2 regions of the Arminella tumorigenes genome follow, and region 1 is predicted to be linked to the other one. Evidence: predicted binding sites of a transcription regulator. Region 1 holds the regulator's gene; the other holds the start of a gene.
What was found. Region 1 encodes PhoB, which activates phosphate uptake and scavenging genes when phosphate is short. Its sites were predicted from a motif close to TGTCATNNANCTGTCAT; they were not measured.

Region 1 (3,704 bases):
GGAAACGATTGCCACCGGCGTGCCCAACCAGATCGAGCATTCCGAGCGCCTGCCGTCGGAGCGTGTCTTCATCGTGCGGATTGCGCCTATCGAGCTGGCGCTTGCCGATCTCGGCAACCAGACTTTCTTCCTGCTGTCGTTCCGCGATGTCTCGGAGTTGCGTCATATCGACCGCATGCGGTCGGATTTCGTCGCCAACGCCAGCCATGAGTTGCGCACCCCCCTGGCCTCGCTGCGCGGCTTCATCGAGACCATCCAGGGGCCAGCGCGCAACGATCCCAAGGCGCAGGAGCGCTTTCTCGCGATCATGTTCGATCAGGCGACCCGCATGAGCCGGCTGGTCGATGATCTGCTGTCGCTGTCGCGGCTCGAGTTGAAGTCGCATCTGGCACCGGACCAGAAGGTCGATCTCGTGCCGCTGCTTGGCCATGTGCGCGATGCGCTTGTTCCGCTGGCGATGGATCTCGATGTCACCATCAATCTGCATATGCCATCAGGCAAGGCCGAAGTGACTGGTGACCGCGACGAACTGGTGCAGGTTTTCGAAAACCTGATCGAGAATGCCTGCAAGTATGGGCAGGAGGGCAAGCGCGTCGACGTGACATTGCGCAACAAGCCCGGCGAGCCGGTGGAGGTCACCGTGTCCGATAGCGGCGGCGGCATTCCGGCCGAACACGTGCCGCGCCTGACCGAGCGGTTTTATCGCGTCAGCGTCGAAAACAGTCGGTCCAAGAAGGGCACTGGCCTCGGGCTCGCCATCGTCAAGCACATCCTGACCCGTCACCGAGCCCGGCTGATCGTCAAATCCGAAGTCGGCCGCGGCACGGATTTCACCGTGCGCTTCTGAATAACCTGGTGGCGCTTTATTGGGCGCCGCGAAAACTGAATTAATTCAATGATTTCGATTGTCATAATTGTTTCATTGGCCTGACATAAAAGGGCGAGCATTAGGCCGATATCAAAAAGGGCCTCGAAAAGGCGAAACGCGTTGCCGTCGCCGCGCCGAGCAGACCTACGTTCCGTGACGCCTTTCAATTTGAGGATAGAAAATGGTTTCGACACACATTCATTCCGCCTACGACGAAGATTTGAAATTCCTGACGCGGCGCATCTCCGAGATGGGTGGCCTTGCCGAGCAGATGGTCGGTGAATCCGTCCGCGCTCTGGTCAATGGCGATGTCGGACTGGCCCAGAAGGTCATCTCTGACGATACGATCCTCGATCATGCCGAGCGCGAAGTCGGCGACAAGGCGATCCTGACAATCGCACGCCGCCAGCCGATGGCTGCCGACCTGCGCGAGATCATGGGCTCGATCCGGATTGCCGCCGATCTGGAACGCGTCGGAGATCTTGGCAAGAACACTGCCAAGCGTGTTATCGCTGTGCAGGGCACCGGCGTACCGCGCAGCTTGGCGCGCGGCATCGAGCATTTGTCAGAACTGGCGCTCGTCCAGTTGAAGGAAGTCCTCGACGTCTATACGACCCGCTCGCCCGACAAGGCTGTCTCCATCCGCGAGCGCGACGAGGAAATCGACGCGATGTACACCTCGCTGTTCCGCGAGATGCTGACCTACATGATGGAAGATCCGCGCAACATCACCACCTGCACGCATCTGCTGTTCTGCGCCAAGAACATCGAGCGCATCGGCGACCACGCCACCAACATCGCCGAGACGATTTTCTACATGGCGACCGGTGCATTGCCCGAGGGCGACCGCCCGAAGGACGATACTGCCAACACCGTCGGCGCCATGACGGAATAGGCCCGAAGGGTTTTTGAAGGAGAGCGGGCCCCATGGTTCCGAGAGTTGCCGTCGTAGAAGATGAAGAAGCGCTGAGCGTGTTGCTGCGCTATAACCTTGAAGCAGAAGGTTTCGAAGTCGATACGATCCTCAGAGGCGATGAAGCCGAGATGCGCTTGCAGGAGCGCATTCCGGATCTCCTGATCCTCGACTGGATGCTGCCGGGTGTTTCCGGCATCGAACTGTGCCGCCGCCTGCGCATGAAGCCGGAGACCGAGCGTCTGCCGATCATCATGCTGACGGCGCGTGGCGAAGAGAGCGAACGCGTCCGGGGCCTTTCCACGGGCGCAGACGACTATGTCGTCAAGCCGTTCTCTACGCCAGAACTGATGGCCCGCGTCCGCGCCATGCTGCGCCGCGCCCGCCCTGAAGTGCTCTCCAGCGTCCTTCGTTGCGGCGATATCGAACTCGACCGCGAGACGCACCGGGTTCATCGCAAGAGCCGCGAGGTTCGTCTCGGCCCGACAGAATTCCGCCTGCTGGAATTCCTGATGGCATCGCCAAGCCGTGTGTTTTCCCGCTCGCAACTGCTCGACGGCGTCTGGGGCCATGACATCTACGTCGACGAACGCACCGTCGACGTGCATGTCGGCCGGCTGCGCAAGGCTCTGAACTTTTCCAACATGCAGGACGTCATCCGCACAGTACGCGGCGCAGGCTACTCCATGGAAGTCTGAAGCTGTGCAGGTGACTAAAGTCCGCCGTTTCGCGGGTTGAAGCTATAAGGGTTGGCAATCGTGCATTGCCAGCCATCTGCCCGGGGTCATGCCGAAGGCCGCCCGGAAATGGCGGGTAAAATGTGCCTGATCGGCAAACCCCGCTTCTGCAGCTGCTCCGGCAAGGCTATAGCCGGCACCTAGCAGCCGCTTGGCTCGGTCAAGGCGGCGCATCACGAGATAGCGGTGCGGACTGGTGCCGAACGCACGCCGGAACTGCCGCGCCAGCTCGTATCGGTCCAAGCCGCTGATCGCCTCCAACGTTTCGGAACTGACACCCTCTTCGCAATGCTCGGTCAAAAAATCACGCGCCAGCATGACAGCTGGGCGATCGATTCTCGTGGGTGCTTTCCTCGGGTCGTCGGCCTGTCGGAAGAGTCCTGCCGTCAGCCGCGCAACCGCGTCGTCCATTGCCAGATCGTTCGGCGCATGGTCGAGATCCGACAGGATGTCCGCCAGCGCTGACAATAGGCCAGCGTCAGTCACGACGGGATCGCGGACGAAGGGCAGCGCCCGATTGCCCGCCTCGAGGAGGTCGACCAGCGCGGGCGGCAAATAGAGCATCCGGTAGATCAGTCCGTCGTCGGTGCCGGCCGCGCCATCGTGGACTTCATCGGGATGCAGCACGATCACGTTGCCGGGACGGCTGAAGCGCTCCGCGCCGCGATAGCGGAACGTCTGGACACCTCGAAGAGTGAGGCCCAGCGCATATGTGTCGTGTCTGTGCGGTGAAAAGCCTCTGCCATGAAAGCGCGCTTCCATGCGCTCGACGCCATGGCTGGAAGCAGCGATGCTCAGTCCGTCGCGAAAACCGCTCTTGCACGAACGTTCAAGACCGAGGGCATCGGCAGGCGCTATTCGATCGTCTCTTTCGATGCCTTCCATGGAGTTCTTGGACATGTTCGATACCAAAATCGCGATTGTCATCCGCCATGACCTTGCCACCTGGCAGAAGCTCAACGTCACTGCCTTTCTGGTGAGCGGGATCATTGCCCAGTCGCCGGAAATCATCGGCGAAGCATACCGGGATGCTCTGGGCCATGTCTACAATCCTATGAGCGTTCAGCCGATGGTCGTGCTTGTGGCGGATCAGGACGTATTGAGGACCATCCACAAGCGCGCGCTGGAGCGCCAGGCGAAAGTGTCTGCCTACATCGAAGAGATGTTCGCGACAGGTCACGATAAA
Region 2 (3,704 bases), 810 kb from region 1:
AGGGTCTGGGCTTTGGCGTCCAGATTTGTCAGTATCGGTGAATAGACATTGAAATAGTTTTGCCCCGGAAGGCTGGAGTCGTTGGTGGCCTTCAGCTCGAATGTGGTGCCGGCGCTCGCTTGTGCATCGATCGACATTGTATCGTTTCCTGTCGCCATTGGTTTGAGAACAATTGATTGCTTCGGCTTTCTCGGTTGTTGCTGTGGATACTAGCGATCCTCTCCTGGTTGTCCTTGGATGCCCGTCCCGCAAACTTGGACAGGCGTCCCAAATCACGGACCGCGTCAGCCGGTGCCAAGCATGAGAAGCCAGTCGGAGAAAGAGGGGACGGGACCCGGCGGGAACTTCAGGCCGTTTAAACTGCTGTCGCCGGCGCGCGCCGCCGCCCTGATGTCGCGCGGGGATTGCCCGAAGGTCTGCCGAAACAGCCGGCTGAAATGCGCCTCGTCGGAAAAACCCATCTCATAGGAAATGTCGGCGATCCTGGTGTCTGCGCGTCGAGGGTCGGCAAGCGCCTGCAGGGAGCGCCGCAATCGCCGGCCGCGAATGTAGGTGTCGACACCGCCGCTCGCCTCGAACTGCCGATAGAGCTGACTGCGGGAGACGCCGATCTCGCGCGCCAGCCGCGAGGCTGTCAGGTCTGCCCGGTCGATATTCTCCTCGATATGACGGCGCAGCCGCCGGCCGAGATCGCCCCTCGTCTTTACCGACGAAACCACGGGAACGGTCCCCAGGCACCAGCCGAGCAGGTCGGGAAAGCAGGCACCGAGGGCATTGACCTCGAGCGCGCTGAAATAACGGGAGGCGTTGGAGAGGCTTTCGAGGATACCCCGCAGGAAAATAGCCATTGCGGTGTCGCCATGGAAAACGCGGCACGGCATTGGCGACAGGGACGCCACGGCACTGGGCAAACCAGCGCGCGGAACGATCAGATGCAGCGCATCAGCCGCCACCATGGCAAAACGCATCGGCGAGGAAAGGTCGACGACCGTAACGTCTCCCGGTCGCAACCGCCTCGCCTTGCCGCCGACAGCAATCCCTCCGCTCAACACCGAGGAGACCACGACATGGTCGAAATCGTCCGAGCAGACCCGCCGATGGTCACGAAGAAAGCGCCCGCTGCCCGCAAAGCTGCGGCAAAGCAGGAACGTCCCGAAATGCTGGACAAGAAGATCGGCCTTGAACCCGGTGGGGGGAATTTGCTGGGTCTGCGTGGCTTCGAACAGCGTGGCGAGAACTGAACGCCAGGCGGCAAAGGGTGCATCGTTGTCAGCCGTGGAAAAGCGAAAGCCGGCGACCTCGCCTTGCCCTGCGGCATGGGACAGCGGTTGTGGTCCTGGTGCCACGGCCTGATTCCAAGGGATCATAAATCATAGGATTACAATCCTACTTCATGGATATCAAGGGTAGTATTTAAAATAATTGCAATTCAAGGTAATTGATGAGGGGTCGCCAGTCGTGAGACCGCCGCCTGTGGCTTAATCCGGGAGGGTTCAACTTCTCATTTTAGGAAAATGGCGATTGAGCATTGCTTTCAGCGTATTGCGCCAAACCACGGACAACACTTAGACGAAAAGTATTTCTATAAGCGCCAGCTAGACCGGGGATAGGATTTAGGTCCTGCCACACGAATGATGGAGTTTCTGCAGGAGAGGCATGAAAAAAGAACTCCTGCTTCCGAAACTCTTTGTCCGGCCCTGACGTACCCACACCTGCGGTAGAAACACTCACGGAGACACGTATTGAAAACCGGTATTTTTCTTTTGAGCATTTCCACGGTGATGTGTTGGGGACTGGCGTTTTACATGGTTTACCGCACGCACTAGTTATGGGAATGGGAGGTCTGCGGCAGGGTGCGGAAGCACCGCCGCCATGGCCCTCCGCAGAGCCGCCACCACAGATGGTAGAAGCCCTCGGAACGACTACTTCTCGACCAGTTTCAACGTCTTGTCGAAAACCTTCAACACCTGACGCAGATCGTGCCCGCGCTTCAATATCATGCCGTTTGTGTTGATGACGGCATAGGCGCCCTGCTTGGCGGCAAGCTTCGGGTCCTTTTCGATGCGAAACAACGGCAACTCGCCGGAGCGCTTGAAAACCGAGAAAATCGCTTTTTCCTTGGTGTGGTCGATGGCGTAGTCGCGCCACTCGTTCTCGCCCACCATTCGACCGTAGATCCACAGTATCGCATCCAGCTCCCGCCTGTGAAACGTCACTGGCAGGATATCCTTGCTCTGTTTATATTGAGTAATATCGACGACAACGGAAGAGTTGCTATCGACGCTGTTGCTTTGGCCGCGTCGCAAATCCGGCTGATCAGTCATCAATTCCTCGAAGCCTCCGCCCATGACAGCAGAGTGACAGTGTCGCCCCGCCGCGATAAAATTGCAAGATGCCGCGCGTCCGGATTTGCGCCAGCGGCGTTCTCACTTGGCGTCCAGCCCAAAATGCAATTCAACAGCGGAGATTTAGCACTTCTAGTCGTCGGCACCCACCGTCATGACGGTTGCGCCGATGATGGCTGCCGGATCTCCCGTTGCCGTCGACGATTGCAGCATGATGGCAAGTCCCTTGCGGCCGGCCTTGTCCATTACGTTCGCAGGCAATGTCAGGTGCATCGGCTTGCCCTCCCACATGCCGACAGTCTCAACGTCCGAAACGCTGTGCATGTAGGCGATCTGCTGGCCGGTATTCTCGCCCTTGGTAACGTCAACGCGCTGTTCACGGTCGAAATAGGCAATCACCACATTGGCCTTGCCCAGGCCGGCCGCGATGTCGATTTCCAGCTCGTCGCCCTTCATCGCGGCACTGACCGGAACGGTCAGTCCCTGTCCGGCACGCGAAAGGTCATCCAGCTTGACGTTGATAGCCCCGAGATCGGCACCGTTCAGATGATCCCTGCCATTCAGCACCGCCTGCGGCGTGTAGACGCTGCTGCGGCCGAGTGTCCGCGCATAGGCATATTGCCGGGCGGTATTGTCCTTGGACGACATGGTGTCGTTCCAGCCGAGATAATTCCAGTAGTCGACGTGATAGGCGAGCGCCACGACATTGCCCTGCTCGATCAGCTGCTTCAGCGCGGCGTCGGCCGGCGGACAGGAGGCGCAGCCCTGCGAGGTGAAGAGCTCGACGACGCCCTTCAGTTTGCCCAAGTCCTGGGCATGCGCCGCGCCCGCCAACGCGACACCGGCCAGCAGGGATATCAGGAACCGATGGGACATGGGGCAACACCTCTTCCAGACCTTGTTAGCCAAAATCCTCGGCCCGCATCAAGCCTGATAAATCTGAAACAAGAGATAATGGCTTGCAGGAGCCACGCAAAGTCACGAACGGGTGAGGCAAGGCGACAACCGCGGGCAACGATACACTTCACCGTGACAGAACAACGCCGCCGGAGATTTCTCTCCGGCGGCGTTGTTTTGTGGCCTGTGTTGCCTATCAGGCAGCGAGATCGCGCAGAACCGTCTGCAGGATACCGCCGTTGTTGAGGTACACGACTTCGTCGAGCGTATCGACGCGGCTGATGAGCGGCACATTCTTCACAGTGCCGTCGCCATAAGTGATGACGGCGGTCTTCTTTTCGCGCGGCTTGATGTTCTCGAGGCCTTCGATGGTGACGGTTTCGTCGCCCTTCAGTGCCAGCGAGGCCCAGGTCGTGCCTTCTTCGAAGACGAACGGGATGACGCCCATGCCGACCAGGTTCG

Region 2: the regulator PhoB is predicted to act here: its motif matches at 2,347-2,363, upstream of PR017_RS14575 (DUF2794 domain-containing protein).

Annotation. Positions count from the first base shown of each region.
Region 1 covers NZ_CP117255.1:116,270-119,973, forward strand. Annotated here, with positions in the region: gene phoR (phosphate regulon sensor histidine kinase PhoR) at 1-847, shown strand, start outside; gene phoU (phosphate signaling complex protein PhoU) at 1,050-1,763, shown strand; gene phoB (phosphate regulon transcriptional regulator PhoB) at 1,796-2,479, shown strand; gene PR017_RS00615 (AraC family transcriptional regulator) at 2,522-3,418, opposite strand; gene PR017_RS00620 (DUF2000 family protein) at 3,417-3,704, shown strand, end outside.
Region 2 covers NZ_CP117255.1:2,968,228-2,971,931, forward strand. Annotated here, with positions in the region: gene PR017_RS14565 (hypothetical protein) at 1-137, opposite strand, end outside; gene PR017_RS14570 (helix-turn-helix domain-containing protein) at 285-1,346, opposite strand; gene PR017_RS14575 (DUF2794 domain-containing protein) at 1,923-2,324, opposite strand; gene PR017_RS14580 (DUF1223 domain-containing protein) at 2,478-3,221, opposite strand; gene acnA (aconitate hydratase AcnA) at 3,439-3,704, opposite strand, start outside.